One region of the Pseudoalteromonas sp. BSi20439 genome, then DNA from elsewhere that is predicted to be linked to it. Evidence: predicted binding sites of a transcription regulator. Region 1 holds the regulator's gene; the other holds the start of a gene.
What was found. Region 1 encodes LexA, which represses DNA repair genes until DNA is damaged. Its sites were predicted from a motif close to TACTGTATNNNNATACAGTA; they were not measured.
Positions count from the first base shown of each region.

Region 2: P20439_RS07840 (SulA-like leucine-rich domain-containing protein) is a predicted target of LexA. The motif match lies at 4,033-4,052, and genes of this name have one in related genera.

Region 1 is NZ_BADW01000073.1:21,938-35,213, forward strand. It holds gene P20439_RS06935 (cytochrome c oxidase subunit 3) at 1-316, opposite strand, end outside; gene P20439_RS06940 (cytochrome c oxidase assembly protein) at 352-882, opposite strand; gene ctaD (cytochrome c oxidase subunit I) at 882-2,474, opposite strand; gene coxB (cytochrome c oxidase subunit II) at 2,474-3,616, opposite strand; gene lexA (transcriptional repressor LexA) at 4,090-4,707, opposite strand; gene P20439_RS06960 (PaaI family thioesterase) at 4,896-5,339, shown strand; gene P20439_RS06965 (hypothetical protein) at 5,341-5,721, opposite strand; gene P20439_RS06970 (hypothetical protein) at 5,920-6,630, shown strand; gene P20439_RS06975 (endonuclease) at 6,722-7,375, shown strand; gene hmpA (NO-inducible flavohemoprotein) at 7,384-8,565, opposite strand; gene P20439_RS06985 (NnrS family protein) at 8,586-9,818, opposite strand; gene norR (nitric oxide reductase transcriptional regulator NorR) at 10,247-11,812, shown strand; gene P20439_RS07000 (LysR family transcriptional regulator) at 11,816-12,712, opposite strand; gene P20439_RS07005 (NADPH-dependent FMN reductase) at 12,830-13,276, shown strand, end outside.
Region 2 is NZ_BADW01000085.1:498-6,468, forward strand. It holds partial or broken gene P20439_RS19140 (MHYT domain-containing protein) at 1-649, opposite strand, end outside; gene P20439_RS07810 (M48 family metallopeptidase) at 893-1,585, shown strand; tRNA gene P20439_RS07815 (tRNA-Tyr) at 1,617-1,701, opposite strand; tRNA gene P20439_RS07820 (tRNA-Tyr) at 1,751-1,835, opposite strand; gene P20439_RS07825 (VC2046/SO_2500 family protein) at 1,948-2,475, shown strand; gene P20439_RS07830 (DUF6172 family protein) at 2,687-2,989, shown strand; gene P20439_RS07835 (YchJ family protein) at 3,057-3,533, opposite strand; gene P20439_RS07840 (SulA-like leucine-rich domain-containing protein) at 3,573-4,007, opposite strand; gene P20439_RS07845 (tetratricopeptide repeat protein) at 4,325-4,786, opposite strand; gene P20439_RS07850 (NCS2 family permease) at 4,905-5,971, shown strand, end outside.

The DNA of each region.
Region 1 (13,276 bases):
GGGCGCCAAAAAAGGCCATAAAAAACATGACTTCTGAAAAAATAAACCAGCTCATACCTTGCCTGAATGAACGATCCATTTGGGCAGAATATAAACCTTGATGCGACTCTTCAATCACATTTTTAAACCAGCTAAACAGCATATAAAGCAATACGGCAATACCCACATACAGTATGTAAATACCGCTGCCTCCCTCTTTACCCATATCCATAACTGTTAAGGCTGCCCCTACCGCGATAAAAAATAGCGCCACTGCGCCAACTATTGGCCATGGGCTTTGATCAGGTACATAATAATGTTCATATTTTTGATTCATTTCATTTGCTCCTAGTTTTTCACTAGTTTTATAAGCTAGTTATTACTGGCTACTAACTTCTCGCTAATATCAAATACGGTATAAGACAGAGTTAACTCCTCCACATCACTGGGTAACTCAGTATCAACATAAAAAAGTAATTTAAACTCTAACTCCTCGCCAGCCTTCAAAGGTTGCTGGTCAAAGCAAAAACACGCTATTTTGTGTAAATATTTAGCTGCTTTACCCGGTGCTACCGAGGGGATAGCCTGCATCACTTTGTCTTCATTACTGTTGTTTTTAGCGCTAAACATAACCTCACGCATGGCCCCTGGTTTTACATCTACACTGTATTCTTTAGATTTAACCTCAAAAGGCGCACCACTTTGGGCATGCGTGGTAAAACTAACGCTGACTTCTCTATTCTCAGTAATCAAGGTACTTTGCTGTGCTTGCTCTAACGAGGGCTTACCATTAAGCCCCGTTATATCGCAAAACACGTCATATAAAGGCACCATGGCAAATGCAAAAGCAAACATTGCAATGCAAATAACCACCAGCTTTTTTAATAACGGTAGATGACTCATTATTTAATATCCGGCGGCGTTGAGAACGTATGGTAAGGCGCTGGTGAATCAACTTCCCATTCAAGCCCTTCAGCTCCATCCCAAACTTTTGCAGGCACTTTATCGCCCCCTTTTGCACATTTATACACAACGACAACAAACAGTAATTGCGATAAACCAAAGGCAAACCCACCTATACTAATAATGGCGTTAAAGTCAGCAAACTGCAGTGCATAATCTGGAATTCGACGTGGCATACCGGCTAATCCCACAAAATGCATTGGGAAAAACAGCACATTTACACTTACCAAAGACAACCAAAAATGCCATTTTGCCAAGGTAATATTGAACATATTTCCGGTCCATTTTGGCAGCCAATAATAAGCCCCTGCCATAATAGAAAATACCGCGCCCGTTACGAGTACATAATGAAAGTGTGCAACCACAAAGTAAGTATCGTGGTATTGAAAATCAGCAGGCGTAATAGCCAGCATCAATCCCGAAAAACCACCTAAAGTAAACAGCACAATAAATGCGATACTAAACAGCATGGGCACTTCAAAGCTAATAGAGCCACGCCACATAGTTGCTACCCAGTTAAAGACTTTTACGCCGGTAGGTACCGATATCAACATAGTCGCGTACATAAAAAACAACTCACCCGCCACGGGCATACCAGTGGTAAACATATGATGTGCCCACACGATAAAGCTCAACAAGGCAATCGAGGAAGTGGCGTACACCATAGAGGCGTAACCAAATAGTTTTTTACGTGAAAAAGTAGGAACAATCGTAGAGATAATGCCAAAGGCAGGCAAAATCATAATATAAACTTCAGGATGACCAAAAAACCAAAATATATGCTGGAACATTACCGGATCGCCACCACCAGCGGCGTCAAAGAAGCTGGTCGCGAAGTATTTATCAGTGAGTACCATAGTAACTGCACCAGCAAGTACCGGCATTACTGCAATAAGTAAAAAAGCCGTGATCAGCCATGTCCACACAAATAACGGTAGCTTCATCCACGTCATTCCAGGGGCGCGCATATTCACTATGGTTACCACCACATTAATGGCTCCCATAATCGAACTAATACCCATTATATGCACCGCAAACACAAACATTGCTGTGTTGTCGTTACTATAAGTGGTGGAAAGCGGAGCGTAAAAGGTCCACCCAAATGCAGGACCGCCACCAGGCATAAACAGTGACGCTAACAAAATCAAAAACGCAAACGGTAAAATCCAAAAACTCCAGTTGTTCATTCTCGGTAATGCCATATCTGGCGCACCAATCATTAGCGGGATCATCCAGTTTGCCAAGCCGGTAAATGCAGGCATTACTGCACCAAATACCATGATCAGCCCATGTACTGTGGTCATTTGGTTAAAAAAGTGTGGATCAACTAACTGTAAACCCGGCTGAAATAGCTCAGCACGGATCACCATGGCCATTGCTCCACCAATTAAAAACATCGTGAGTGAAAAAATTAAATATAAGCTGCCTATGTCTTTATGGTTGGTTGTAAATAACCAGCGTTTAAAGCCAGTAGCGGGTTGATGGGCATGATGAGCCTCATTGGTATTAGGTTGTTCTGCAATGCTACTCATTATTTAGCCTCCCCATCAGCATCCAATGCCGCTTGTATTTCGCTTGGTTGAATTACCTCTCCGGTGTCATTACCCCATGCGTTGCGTTTATAAGTAATAACGGCTGCTATCTGCTTAATAGATAATTGCTTGGCAAAGGACTGCATCGCTGTACCAGGCTTACCATAAAGTAAAATATCGATGTGACCTTTAATATCACCTACCACTATTGGACTGCCTTTAAGTGCAGGAAAAACCCCTGGCAGGCCTAAACCTGTAGGCTGGTGACACGCAGCACAGCTCGCCATATAAACTTGCTCACCCAGTGCCATTAACTCTTCTTTTGGTACTACTTGGTCAAGTAGCGCCGCACTTTCGGCGGCCGCTTTTTGTTTAGCTTGTTTAGCTTCTGCCAACCACGTTTTGAAGTCTTCTTCTGTTTTTGCTTCTACCACAACAGGCATAAAACCATGATCTTTACCACACAGCTCTGCACACTGCCCGCGGTAAGTACCTACTTCATTAATATTGGTCCATGTTTCATTGATAAACCCAGGATTTGCATCTTTTTTAACAGCAAAATCAGGCACCCACCATGAATGAATCACATCATCTGAGGTCATTAAAAAACGTACTTTTTGATTAATCGGTAGCACCAGCGGCTTATCTACTTCAAGTAAATAGTTCGGGTTTTTATCGGCAAGATTCGTTATTTCATTTTGAGGAGTCGCTAACATAGAATAAAACTCAACGTCCTCCCCCATATATTCGTAATGCCATTTCCATTGTGAGCCAGTAATTTTTATGGTGATATCAGCTTTGCTGGCATCCTCCATGGCAATTAGGGTTTTAGTCGCAGGAATGGCCATAACAATTAATATGACAAAAGGAATAGCAGTCCAGAGTATTTCTACTTTGGTGCTTTCATGAAACTGGGCAGGGACAGCCCCTTTAGATTTGCGATGATGAATGAGTGCCCAAAACATAATGGCAAACACGATCACCCCAATCACACAACATATTAAAAATATAGTCATGTGTAGTTGGTATACATTATTACTTATATCAGTTACGCCTTTACGCATATTATATTGGCTATTAGCAAGCACATTTTGCGAAAAAACTAACAATATAAGCCACAAGGAAGAACTCAGCTTACCCATGTGACGGCTCCTTTGATGCTATTGCTGACGCAAAGCGAAGGGACATACTACTTAAACGCCCATTCGTTATTTTTATTTTTTATAAGGGTGCTGGAGTTATTAAATGTGTGTGCTCAAAACGACTACGCTGTGAGTTATTTTTATTCCAGCTCTTTAATAACTAGTTAAAAAATAAACAATAAGCAAGGTGAGTATGAAAAATAAACAAGGGGTTACTTAAAAAAGTGCAGCAAAAAAGTAGTCACTAATGAGTTAGTTAACCTAAGAGTCAGGGGTGGTAAGGGGTAGCTTGAATAACAGCGGAAAAAATATAAAATTTTATGATTTAAAAATAATTAGGATAAATTTATTTATATATAAGTATTTAGCGATGTTATTTACAATAACAAAAGCGATTAACAAGCAGCACCATAAAAAATAATACAAGTAAAATCAGCGCCTAATTAATATTAAGCGCTAGTTATGCTTAACTATCACATCCAGTCAGCGTTACGAATAACACCTACCGCTAAGCCTTCAATATTGAAAGATTCATTTTCCAAGTCGACTTCAATGGCCGAAAACTCGTCATTTTCAGCATGCAGTAATACTTTTCTGCCGGCTTTTTCTAGGCGTTTAACCGTAACATCATCATCCACTCGAGCAACAATAACCTGACCATTTTCAGCCACTTGAGTTTTATGTACAGCGAGTAAGTCGCCATCCATAATACCAATATCTTTCATACTCATGCCGTTAACACGCAGTAAAAAATCGGCCGCAGGTTTAAACATTAAAGGGTCAATTTTACAGTGGCTTTCAACATGCTGTTGCGCCAATATTGGCTCACCCGCAGCAACCCGACCAATTAAAGGCAAGCCTAATTGCTCTGGCTCTTCTTCTTCAACAAGCTGAATGCCGCGACTCGCACCCGGCTTCATTTTAATTACACCTTTTTTAGCCAGTGCTTTTAAGTGTTCTTCTGCAGCATTTGCACTTTTAAAACCCAGTGTTTGTGCAATTTCGGCACGTGTAGGAGGCATACCAGTGTCTTTAATAAACACTTTGATAAGTTCGAGTATTTGCGCTTGGCGTTTTGTTAATGGTCGCATACAACTGGTTTTCCATACAGTACAATTAACTGTGAGTATATACAGTTATTTAAAAATCGCAAATATAAATTAATACCTTATAAGTCATGATGGCTAAACAATAAGATGCTTTAAAACCGCAATAATAAATGTAATTATTAGCAGCGCATTATCATATTAATTCTCAATTACTTATCCAAGGAGCTAGCATGAGTATTTGGCACCAACCAATTACATTAGAGTTTTGTAAGCAATTAGATCAAGGGATCACTGGCCAAGGCACGCTCATGAAGACCATGGGAATTGAAATCAGTGAAATTGGTGATGACTACTTAGTCGCCACTATGCCAGCCATACCTGAGCACCATAATCCAATGGGTATAGTGCATGGTGGTGCCAATGTCGTGCTTGCTGAAACAGTAGCAAGTTATGCCGCTAACTTTGTGGTTGATTTCAGTCGATTTTATTGTGTTGGGCAAGAGATCAGCGCAAGCCACTTAAAAGCGTCACGCAACGGCACATTAACCGCTACCGCAAGGGCTTATCATATAGGTAAACGCAGCTCGGTTTGGGATATTAAAATAACCAATAGCCGCAATGAGCTTTGCTGCGTATCAAGAATGACCGCAGCCGTAGTCGAGCGAAAAGGTTAAATTACTTTTCCAGAGGGTAAATAGTAACTTCTATGCCTGCGCCAATTGCAGATATGCGTAACAAGGTATCTGCATGCAAGGCCTGATTGAAACATTTTGGCGACGTACCCGACTCAAACCCCATATCAAACGTTCTGCGAGAACAGCTTAACCATTGCTTTAATGCATTGCGTGAACACGACTCGATTAACTCACACAAATGATTAATTGCTTTATCGGGTGTGGTTATTTCACCAGCTACTTCGATGCGTGCCAGTTGGCGGTATTCGTCTTTATCATAATGTAAAATGGTTGCGACCTTTTTTAAATCAGCAACTAATACGCTAATATCTTGCTTTGACTCAAGCTCTAGATCTACATTTAAAAATTGAATTTCCGACATACAGTTGTGTTACCCCACTTAAATTTCACCGCAAACTTTAACCTAATTTTGCATTTATACCAAATCAACAGCTTATAATTTATTTAATTCCTTTATTAAGCTGCAAGTATTAAAGTAACGGTTAATACAGCTATTAACCTAATGGCAGCTAGCTCCATTAGGTGCCTTGCACAAAAAATAATAATAATGAGTAAGCGAATGAACAAACGCATTTTTAAAACAGCCCGTAAGCTGCATAAATGGCTAGGCTACTTTTTAGTAATACAAATTTTTGCATGGCTGCTTGGCGGTTTATTTATGAGCGCCATGCCACTTGAAAAAGTACACGGTAAACACCTTGCAAACCGCCAACTAGAAAACCCTTTCAGCCAAGCCGATTACACAGCCTCACTTGATAAAATTATTGCAAATACACCACAACCCCAACAAATTAATTATAGTCACTTTTTAAATACCCCAGTAATTACGGTAACTACAGCAAGTAAAATCTATAGTTTTAATGGTGTAACCGGCAACCCACTCCCACCACCAAGCAAGGCACAAATCATCGCTAATGCCCAGGCTCACCTTTTAATTAAAGCAAACGTTATAAGCACAAAAAAGCTGGCAACCAGTTTTAGAGAAGCCGGGTTTAAAGAAAATATTTGGCAGGTTAATTTTAACGATATGCTTAGCACCAGCTTATATTTTAATGCTGATAACGGCGAGTTCATTACAGTTCGCAGTAATATTTGGCGAGTGTTTGACTTCTTTTGGATGCTACATATTATGGATTACGATGAGCGCGAGGATTTTAACAACCCGTTACTTATTAGTTTTGCTGCCAGCAGTGTGTTTTTTAGCTTTACTGGTTTTATTTTATTACTGCAAAACATCCGATTCAGAACAAGAAAACGTCAGCTATCCTGAGTTTTTAAGTGGATTCGGTTTAAAACTGATTTACCATTTAGGTTATTCACTCTAAAATCGCGGCTCCTGTAGTTCACTAAAGTGATAGGATATGCCGCATTTTATTTTTGCGTTATTGCTTTGCGTTGTCAGCTTTAATCTAAATGCTGAGCAATTTACTCGTTTTTCCAGTGCTAAAAAACACTTAATTAAAACCTTACCAACGGATGCAAAAAGTATCTATTGTGGTTGCGACATAAAACGTAAAGGCAAAAAGTTAGTACCCGATGCAACCCATTGTGGTTATGTGCCACGCAACACATTTACCCGCTCAGGTAACGTGAATCAACGCGCTCTACGAATAGAATGGGAACATATTGTACCCGCTTGGGAGTTTGGTCATCAGTTACAATGCTGGCAAAATGGTGGACGCAAAAATTGCCGTAAAGTAAGTGCAAAGTTTCGCATGATGGAAGCTGATATTAACAATTTAGCTCCCGCAATCGGTGAAATTAACGCTGATCGTTCAAACTATCGCTTTGGCATGTTAGCCCAAAATGCTAATCAATATGGTCGCTGTGAGGTTAAGGTTAATTTTAAACAACGCGTTATTGAACCGCCGGTTTATGCACGTAAACGTATTGCCGATGCATACGCTTACATGCAAAAAACTTATGGTTTAAAAATATCAAATAAACAACAAAAGCTGTTTAATGCGTGGCAACAACAAGCTTATGCCGCAAACACCGACAGTAAAAAGCTGTAAACTTATGTTTATAATGCTTGGTGTGGTCCAAATATTTCGTAATGAATATTCGAGCTCTGTACACCTAAATCAAGTAGTTGGCCTTTTACATAAGCCATGAACGAAGCTGGTCCACACAAATAAAATACACCCTCACTAATAGGCAGTGATGCCTCAAGCACAGATAAATCCATAAGCCCTGTGTAATCACATCCCCCACCACCTTGATTAAACCAGGTTAAGGTTTTTAGTTGTGGATACATAGCCGTTTGCTGAGCTAGGTAGTCTTTAAATGAATACTCAAGGCTATTTTCACACGCGTGTAAGTAACTAATCGCTTGATTAGTATTGTCGCTCAATAGCGTTTGCAGCATAGCCATCATTGGGGTTTGGCCAACACCTGCAGAAATAAGCACAACGGGGCTTGTTGCATCTTTCAAAAAGAAATCACCTGCTGGTGGGTATAGCTCTACTAGTGCGCCCTGCTCTAGTGAGTGTAAATAGTTAGACACCACGCCAGGCTGTGGTTGGCACTCTTTTTTAACGCTAATACGATAGTTTTTAGCATTGCTCTTTTGCGAAATAGAATACTGGCGGATCTCTTCATATTCTGCCCCCTCAGGCTTAACTTTAATGCCAAGATATTGTCCTGGCTTGTGGGAAATAACAGCTTTACCGTCTACAGGTGTGAGGATAAAGCTGGTTACAAATTCAGACTCAACATGTTTATGAGTAATTTCAAACTTCCGTGTACCTACCCAGCCACCCTGATTATTTTTACTGTGTGCATACAACGCTGCTTCTTCGGTAATACAAATATCAGCCAATAGGTTATAAGCTTCTCGCCATGCGTATTCAACATCAGCTGTAAACTGATCAGGAATAAGCTCTTTAAGTGTGCCGATCAAATGCGCCCCTACAATAGGGTAATGCTCGGGTAAAATATTCAAGCTGGTATGCTTATGGTTAATTCTTGCTAATGCCTCTTTTAACACGGCTAAATTATCAATATTTTGCGCATATGCAGCCAAGGCATTAAATAATGCAAATTGCTGACGACCCGTTTCTTGATTAGTCATATTAAAAATATGTTTAAGTTCCGGGTTATGGCTAAACATGCGCTTATAAAAATGATCGGTGACGACTGTGCCCGCTTCTGCAAGCAATGGAACTGTACTTTTTACAATCTTAATAGTTTTTTCAGATAACATTTTGGTTTCCTATGGGTGAACTAACCACGACGCCCATCAACACGACGCCGCGTTAATATAGGTGTGCAGTGAATTAAAAATAATAAAAAAGCCAGTAACCAAAGCACAGCGCTAAGCTGCCAAGCTAGGTGTGGCCCAATAAAAGGCGGGAGAAAAGCACGAATAATTGCAGCACTAAACACCAATGCAAACGCAAGGTTCATAAAACGCGGAATAGTAAGTGAGCGACCGGTATGCCCCAGTGATACTCGTATCATCATGGCTAAAATCATCATGCCGATACCACCAATAGTGATAAAATGCAGTGCGTCTTTAAACAGTATTGCACTGCTATAAAAACTGATTGCCACTAACATTAAACCTATACCTAAGGCTAAATAGGCAAAGTGTAACGACCATAATAATGGGACTTTTAGCACTTGCTTATTCCACCAGCAAACACTGCGCACTAAATGCAAAAACGCTGCACTCATCACAACTAGTGCCGGGTTAATTACAGTAAAAAATAATTTGCTAATAAAAAATAATGCTATCGCCAATACCGATAAGTATAAAATAGCTTTATCTATGTTTGGTGTGCGTACCTGCTTAGATAAGCCCAGCCCTTTGGCGGTAAAAAAAGGTAATACACGCCCAGCCACAACTCCCACCAACAAGCTTATAACCAGTACTGCGGTATCAACCATCGCCAGCGCTAGCTGCATTTGGTTTTTTAGCAGCAATATTAAGTACAGCATATTGAGCGTACATAAAAATGAAAGAATAAATAAAAACAAGTAGTTGCGTTTACTGCTCGCCTTTATCAGCATGTTGGCTAACACTATGATTACCGAGAGCCACCAAACAACTTGTAAAATCAGTACCGCATAAACATTAAACTGGGCAATGCTAGGTATCACTACAAAAAAACTAAGCCGTGCACTAAGCCACACTAAGCTAAGCCACATCAATGGTTTACCATTAATACTTGCAACACCGGTCCATGTTTGTGCTGCAGTAAGTAAAAAGCCAGCCACAACCACGCCCGCAAAACCAAATAACATTTCATGTGCATGCCACAAATTAGCAGGCATAACTAAATACCACTGTGCATCGCCACTTAAAATAAGTAACCAATAACCCACAGACAAACACGCTAGTGATCCACCAGCTAAAAAAAAGGGTCTAAATGCCAACATCCATAATGACCATTGTGATACCTGATGAAATGCGACCTGCGCTGGCATAGGTTCGGCTAAGTTTATGGGCTTCATTAGCGCACCTCCTGCCCCAGCCCGTGCTGCGCCACACAGCGCAGTACGTAACTCACTTTGACAATAGCCGCGAGGACAATCGTGCTAATGTGTGCAAAAATTTGTACCGGTATCGAAAAATAGCCTGCATAGGGATAACTTATTAACAGCGTAATCAACACCCCAAATACGCTAATACATAGCACCTTATTTGCATGAGATAGCAAACGGTAATACAGAGAATTAGACTCCACTGAATAATTAACATGCTCTAAGAAAGTACTGCCCATAACAACCCCAATAACTGCTTTCGTTATTTTGTCATTACACAGACCATGCCAATTAAATAAACACTTTAAATTCAATGCATTATTTAATTTCACTTTACAAAAAGAGTCTTAATGACCTACTATAAAAACCAATAAAATACACTAATAGGTCATTTTGACATGAACCAACAACTCAACCTGACTCAAGTTGCCTTAGAGCTTGCACAAAGCACCTTACATGCGCACAGTTTCGAGCAACTTTTAGCCACGGTTGAACGTGTTATTCCAAGTGATGCTAGCGCCTTGTTAATTCGCCAAGGCGAGCAATTAAAGCCTTTAGCGATTAAAGGTTTAATGCCTGATAGCTTAGGCAGGCGTTTTAATATTGCAGAGCATCCTCGTCTTGATGCTATTTGTAATCACCGCTTGACACTGCAATTTGCACATGACTGCCCGCTTCCAGACCCATATGACGGCTTACTACTAGCTAAAACCGGTGATATTCCAGTGCATGCCTGCTTAGGTTTACCGCTTTACGATAAAGATTCGCTGCTTGGTATTCTGACCTTTGATAGCCTAAACGCTGATGCGTTTGACGGCATTACCGCTGATACACTCAACACCTTACAAACCTTGTGCAGTGCGCACTTTAAAACCGCCCTAGAGCTTGCCCATTACAAACAACATGCGCAGCACTCAAGTGAATTAGTACAAGCGTTAAACCGTGAGGCACTTAAACGTGATGGTGGTGAAATTATTGGCCAAAGCCCAGTAATACAAACGCTTAAAAATGAGATAAAACTAGTTGCGGCATCAAACTTTAGTGTCCTTATTTTAGGTGATACTGGGGTTGGCAAAGAATTGGTGGCGCGTAATATTCACTTGCATTCAGCACGTAAAGATCAGCCATTAATTCATTTAAACTGTGCGTCTCTGCCTGAAAACCTCGCCGAAAGTGAATTTTTTGGCCATGCAAAAGGCGCCTTTACGGGTGCGCAAAATGCTCGCCAAGGTAAGTTTCAATTAGCCGATGGCGGTACCTTATTTTTGGATGAAATAGGCGAGCTACCACTGGCAATGCAAAGTAAATTACTACGGGTACTGCAAAGTGGCGAAGTACAAACCGTTGGTGAAGATGAACTTAAATATGTTGATGTTAGAGTGATTGCAGCCACTAACCGTGACTTAAAACACGAAGTTGAACAGGGACGATTTCGCGCCGACTTATACCACCGCCTAAGTGTGTACCCGCTGAGTGTTGCGCCGTTAAAAGCCCGTGATGAAGATGTTATTTTATTAGCCGGTTATTTTTTGGAAAAAACAGCTCGAAAGCTTGCCATTAAACAGTTAAAACTCAGCATTGAAACGCAATTACTGCTTAAAAAATATGACTGGCCTGGCAATGTAAGAGAGCTGGAACATGTTATTAATCGCGCCGCATTAAAAGCTAAACAGTATCAATGGCAACAACCAATTATTACTATTGAGCCAGAGCATTGTGAGCTAAATTTAAGCGCTATTAATACTTTTGCACTTGAACACTCAAACCAGCTTGCAACCACACCTTTGGCAAACAACATTTCGTTAAAGCAAGCCACCGATACTTACACTCAGCAACTTATTATACAGCAACTTCAACAGCATAATTATAACTGGGCAAGCACAGCCCGTAGTTTGCAGGTCGACCGCGCTAACTTAACGCGGCTAGCCAAGCGCTTAGGTATTTCAGTTAAAAAATCAATCTAATACTTAACTTAATTTACGCTGCTTAAAATAAGTTTTTAATAACTGACTAAACGCTTGCACTTTCGCAGTACGATGCACTAAATGATGCGTCACTAACCATAAGTCAGTAGGCCAACTTAGTTCGTTAGGTAATACAGGGACTAAATCAGGGTATTGCGCTGCAACATCATGCTGTAATCCGCCAATCCCTAGCCCCTTAACGATGGCGCGAGTGGCCTCTGAGGTTTCTGATACTCTAAGTTTAACTTGCGACGGAGGAATATTTTCATCAACCCATGCAAAATAAGGCACTTTGCCATTATAACCAGCAACTCCTGATACAAAATTATGCAGCGAAAGTTGTGCTAACGTTTGTGGCAAGCCATAACGATTTATGTAGTGTTTTGAAGCATAAAACCCTGACGAGAGTGCCGCTAAATGCTGAGCAATATAATCACCTTCATCCGGTCTGGGCCCTGCTCTTACAGCGATATGCGCTTGGCCATGGTCTAAACGCAAACGCTTTTGATCCATAATCACTTGTAATTGCACTTGCGGATGCAAGGTTTGAAACTGCTCGCATACCTCACTTAATACATCAATAAAGCCACTCACAGTGGTAAGTAACAAACTACCTTGTAAGGTGCTATCTGCAGCAATTATATCGTTATGTAAGCGCTCTAGCTCACCATTAATTGCTTGTGCTGTGGTAAATAACTTAGCGCCAATCTCTGTGACTTTGTAGCCACGAGCATGGCGATGGAATAATCGCGCATTTAAGCTTTTCTCTAAGTTATTTATTCGCCTGAGCACTGTACTGTGATGAACATCTAGCGCTTCGGCTGCTGCAGTTAAAGTGCCTAAACGCGCCACTTCATAAGCAACCTTAAGATCTTGCCAATCATCAAATTGAATTGCCATGGTAACCACTTTTCAAGTTGTGCATATACGCACATAAGTTTTGCGTTTATTTGGCTTTTCTGCAAGTAATTATTTGTTAAAGTCACTGCTATACACAATCAACATTAGGATCAGCTCATGACTACACCAAAAATTATTGCCCTAGCAGGTAGCTTACGTAAAGACAGCTTCAATCAAAAACTTATTAATGAAGCAGCGCGTTTTGCTTTAGAAGGTGGCGCTGAAGTGGAAGTGATTAAACTTGCAGACTTAGCCATACCTATGTTTGATGAAGATCTCGAGGCACAAGGCACACCTGCCGGCGTACAACAATTAAAAGACAAGCTACGCACAGCCGATGGTATTTTATTGGCTAGCCCAGAATATAATGGCTCTATTACTGCGGTGTTAAAAAATGCCATTGATTGGGCATCGCGAACCGAACAAGGCGCAGAGCCAGCATTTGCAAATAAAGTAACCGCGTTATATGCAGCGTCACCAGGTGGGCTTGGCGGCTTACGTGGTTTAAATCATGTGCGTGATATTTTATCAGGCATTGGCAGCTTAGTATTAGCTAACCAACTG
Region 2 (5,971 bases), on a different contig from region 1:
ATCGCGCAGCGGCCATGCCCATATAGTGCATGCCAGCCACGGCAAACCCCAGAATAAGCGCACAAATAATACGATTATGCACCGGCGTTAATTTTTTAAAGTGTGCAGGTAAATGAAAACGTACATAGAGGCTGATGAAAGACAGCAGCACTGCCACAACAATTGAAGCGCTAAACCATATTGGATCATAACGAAGTAACGGACTTAATTGCATTGCGGCCATACCACTGTAATGCATGGTGCCAACACCCGCGCCAAATAAAAGTGAGCTTAGAATTAAATTGATAATACGAGGGTGGGTGCTATATGTTTTCAAACAAGAAAAAGCAATGGTACACGCCAGTAAAGCCGGTATAAACGACACAAAAGTGAGTGTGGGATCGTATTTAATTGTAGTGCACAAAGAAAACGCGAGCATAGCAATAAAATGCATGCTCCATACCCCCCCAGCAAGCACTAAAGCTGCAGTTAAATTGGCTAGCTTACGATAAGACTTAAAGTGAGTATTATTTGCTAAATCGATAACGTGCAGGGAAAAGTAGGCTGCAAAAATTGCTGTGAGTATAGATAGTGTCACTAAACTTGGGTCGTATACACCATTAATAATTAGACTTGGATCTGGTTGGTTTATAAAAAAATTAGATAGCATCAATCATTCACATAATAACTCTTAAACCCAGTCTAATATAAACACAACAATAATCACAAGGTATTGAGCTCTAAGTTACAACAGTAACGTAAGTGTTTTAAGCTTTAAACTTACTATTTATTGAGCATTACTAAATGCATTGTTATTAAAATGGCATTTAGTAGGGATTATTTATAGATCAGCCGTTATGGTACAAGGTAAAATAAAGCCCAGTCTTTAATTATAACTAGGCAGCATTCATTGTTGGATTACACTTTAAAGCGAAGTAAACGAAGAAAAACAGTAGCGATCAAAGTCGCACAGCGAGAACTTACGGTGTATGCGCCCCATTTTGTAACGAAAACACAAATAAATGAATGGCTGTTGAGTAAACAGGGCTGGATTGATGCTCAGCTACATAAGCAACAAACTCAAGCCGATACACGACAGTTTCCACTCAAAACCCATAGCATTAAATTATTTAATGAAGCTGTAAATGTGCAATTTGAAAATGCAGCACGCACTCAATGGCAGCAGCACAATGAAAGCCAAACGCTGTTACTGAGTATTTCTTCACGTGTGAAGTATCGAACGCAAATGTATCAAGGTTTGCTAGAGCAGTTTTTGCATGAGAAGTTAGAAAGTTATATTGAAATGCGAGTAAACTACTATTGTCAGCTGATGGGTGAAAAGCTACCGAGTAATATTCGTATTCAATCGTATAAGCGTCGCTGGGGCAGTTGTAACCGCAGGCGTGAGCTTACCTTTAATTTACACCTTGCAGGCGCACCCACCTGGGTAATTGACTATGTAATTGTGCATGAGTTAGCGCATTTAAAGTATTTAAATCACAGTGCTCAATTTTGGCATCGTGTAGGATTATTTTATTCAGAATACAAAAAAGCAAGCGCTTGGCTAAATAAGCATGGCATGAGTTTACAATGGGTTTTTGAATAGTAAGAAAAATAAACGAGGTAAAGAAGAGAAGTGGTGGAGGGAGCTGGATTCGAACCAGCGAAGGCTGAGCCGTCAGATTTACAGTCTGATCCCTTTGGCCGCTCGGGAACCCCTCCACACTAATTTTTATTGCATTTGGCCCCACTTAACTTAGCCTAAGAAAAGTGGTGGAGGGAGCTGGATTCGAACCAGCGAAGGCTGAGCCGTCAGATTTACAGTCTGATCCCTTTGGCCGCTCGGGAACCCCTCCAATGCAACGCGGCAGATAATAGCAAACTTCTTATTTAAGTAAAGAAAAAAGCTAAAGAAAATTCAAATTTAGCCGATAAATACTTATTAATTAGTTAAATAGGCTAAAGTCTATGCAGGTTGGTGATTTGTTAATCACAGAGAGTCAATTAAAAACACGACTCAATAAAAGTGTGCATGAAAGCCGTCGGGGTGAATTTGCTCTTTTATTAGCAATGCTATCTCATGATGCGCTTGATTTTAGTGAGTTTCACTTACCTAAAATTGATTCAAGTGGTTATCAAGCCGATGAAGAGACCCTGCGCAAACAATTTGGTGCGGGTCCAAAGCAGCCATTAGCGCCTGAGAGTTTTAATATGTTAATTGGCAAAAATAACACGGAACTTTTAGCAAAAATGGGAAGCGCTGTAGGGATGAGTGATATAAAATTAACCCAGTGTTTAAAGCCTGAGCCGTTAAATATTCGAGATGATAAAAATCATATCCCGCTTAACGTAATTGATAACTGTGAACTAGCAGTCCGTCGGCGAATTAAAAACACTGATATGCCGCTCTCAAATGTGCAAATGGATGCCGCAGCATTTTATGATGATTTACAAAATGAAGCCCTCCACCAGCCACTACATTTGTTTAGTGCCTAATTAAATTACATTGAATGCTGTTTTTAAGCGCCATTAGATTGTAATAAACTGTGTTTATATTAGTAAGTAACGAGTGGTTTTACAGGTGCTTTATTTTAATAACTGATTTAATATAAAAAAAGCATCCAAAATTTAAATGCAATTGCTATAATGGCGCAAATGGTATGACATTGAATGCCATTATCATTAAACCAAGGTAATTAGGAACGTAATGAAGAAAACATTCACGCTGAATCATGAGAAAATCAAATACCCTCGTATGGTTGATGCTGCAAAGCATGAAGTGAAAAAATATTTGAAAAGAGAACGTAATAAAACTTTACCTGTTGATGCCGACTACTGGGCATTCGATTGTAAGTTTGGTAACACGGCTGAAGAAGCCCAAGTAGTTCACGTTGCTGAAATTAACAATCACATCAGTGAAATTGAAAAGCAAGGTTTAACCTCTTTTTACTTAGAGATTTTAGCAAGACCTGCGCAGCGTCAAGACTTCGATGAAGCTGATGACGAATAAAACGCTAAATTGCGTTTTGTGTAGTTTTTGAAAATGGGCCAAGTGGCCCATTTTTTGTGGTTTTTACTTATACACTATGACACTTTTTATACTTTTTATTACTTCCGCAAGGGCAAGTATCATTGCGTTTTACTTTAATATCGGCAACCGGTGTAATCTCACCATCAAGGTATCGCCACTGTTCATCTTCTTTAATAAACTTTGAATGCTCTGCCAACTCGCAATATAGATCTTGATAAAAGTAATGAGCTTTAAACTTTACAAACCCTGTATCTTCATCATAGCCAGAATCTAATACGGTTAAGTTTACAAAGCGGCAGCTAGTTGCAAAGTCTTTAATTTCTGATATTGAGTTTTCAGCTTGTTTTTCTTTTGCGTAACTGTCACGAACAAAAACTGCATTTTTAACAGCATAAGCACTGTAGCGAGCACGCATAAGTTGCTCTGGTGTTTGTGGCTGTTTGGTTTTTAAATGAAAAGGTTCACAGCAATCAGCATAAAGTTGCTGACTGCTACAAAAACATAGTAGGGCGTTAGAGGTCATAATAAATGTACTGTGTATTAAAACGCTAGTTTACCAAGCTTATTGCGTTAGTGAAATCTCAGCTTGAGCGCTTTTTTTGCTAAAGCAATATAGCTTAGTGCGTGTATGGCTCAGGTTTAATGATAACTGAGATAGCTGCTGATTATTTATTATGTCAGTCCAGGTGATCACCGCGGCAAAATTACCATTATGAAGTGCAGAGCTTAAAACATACTCTAAATTAACTAAGTGCTTTTGACGTATAACCAGTAATTTACTGGTATCAATTGAGCATGAATCAAGCAGCGCTTTGCTAGGCACATGGTCTGGTGCAATTAAAAGTGTCCATGCATTTAAACTATTGTATTGGTGTAATACTTTTAATAATTCAAACGTTGCTGAAATTTCATCTTCAATTTGAACAACGTTAACACAATCTGATTGGTCATCTTGTTGGTAGCTCTTAACTGTTCTTACGGTAATAGGCTGTAACATAATCGTCTCACTCACTGGGTTTTTATACAGTACATGCATACAGTAGTTTATACAGTTGTTTGGTGCAAGTGTTTTTTGCTATTTTTTGTACAGTTATTCAGCTGAGCATGAAAATTTAATTATTTAAAAACAAATAAGTTATATATAACAATTGATTAGGTATTTAGTGGGTGAGCGCTTTTGGTGTTAGTTTTTTAATCTACGACTAAGCTGAAATACAGGGGATATACAGTACTTTTAAAAAATTAAGCGTTGTTGCATTTAGCATATAAACGCTTAATTAATTTATAGATGAAATGAGTTACAAGGGAGTAAAATTATTTTTCGTGACTTATAGGGATCAAATGTGAAAATTGTAACTGATGAATTTGTTCATATAAGCTGGCAGCATAACATTGGGCGTCTTTAAGTCGTTTAGTGCTAATATGCTTACGTATATCGCTCATTGCTTCTATTGCTGGCTCATATCCTTGGCTACTAGCTAAGCTAAGCCACGCAGCCCCATGAAATACGCTTTGTGGTACGCCTTGCCCTTTAATAAAAAACAGCCCTAAGTAAAACTGTGCACGATAGTTTCCTGCCATTGCTGCTAAACGCATCCATTTTGCGGCTAAAGCGCCTTGTTCATTTTTAAGGTAATAAAGGGCTTTATTTAATGTGTCTTGATCGGTGCTTTTAGAGCTCGCAGGGAGGTTTGCATCGCTTGGTTGCGTTACAAAAGAAAGAATGTTGTCTAATTGTTGCTCTAAGTCTTGGCCACTTGGTGTCGTTTTGATCATGCTACTTCGTTTGTTATTTTAATCACTTAGCTAGTTTAGTATATAGCAAGGTAAAATGTCCTGTAAAAAGTTATTTTTATGCTAAAATCTCGCCACTTTTTACAACCACAAGTTTATTATGCTCGAAGCCTTATTTAAAATCCGTGCAAATGATTCTTCGGTTCGCCGTGAATGTATTGCCGGTATGACTACATTTATTACGATGGTTTATATCGTATTCGTTAACCCAGCTATGCTTGCAGAAGCCGGTATGGACCAAGGTGCCGCATTTGTTGCCACCTGTATTGCTGCTGCAATAGGGTGTTTTATTATGGGTTTGTGGGCCAATTATCCACTGGCATTGGCACCGGGTATGGGATTAAATGCATTTTTTACCTATGGCGTTGTGTTAGGTATGGGCTATAGCTGGCAAGCAGCGCTGGGCGCGGTATTTATGTCAGGCTGTATATTTTTAATATTAAGCTTATTTAAGGTGCGTGAATGGATTATTAATGCAATCCCTCTGGTACTTAAACAAGCAATAGCAACCGGTATTGGTGCATTCTTGGCACTTATCGCGCTTAAAAGTGCTGGTATTATTGTATCTAGCCCTGCAACACTTGTGCAGCTAGGTGATATAACGTCACCGGGTCCGTTATTAGCTATTTTTAGTTTTTTTGTTATTGCGGCATTACTTTATCGCGACTTTAAAAGTGGCGTGCTTATTAGTATTTTGCTTGTCACCGCGATTGCAGTGTCTATGGGATTAGTTGAATATCATGGTGTTGTTGCAATGCCACCTTCAATAATGCCGACGTTCATGCAACTTGATTTTAGTGCTGCTTTTGAACTGTCTATGCTAAGTGTTATTTTTGCGTTTTTATTTGTTGATTTATTTGATACCTCAGGGACGTTGGTAGCTGTTACTCAAAAAGCTGGACTAGCAGATAAAAACGGCAATATGCCGCGTTTAGGTCGTGCATTAAGCGCAGACAGCACTGCAACTATAGCCGGTGCAATGCTAGGTACTTCAACAACGACCTCATACATAGAGTCTGTAGCCGGGGTATCAGTGGGTGGTCGAACGGGTCTAACGGCTGTGGTTGTAGGTTGCTGCTTTTTATTGATGATGTTTTTTGCTCCTTTGGCACAAATGGTACCAGCTTACGCAACAGCAGGAGCAATCTTATACGTATCTGTTCTAAT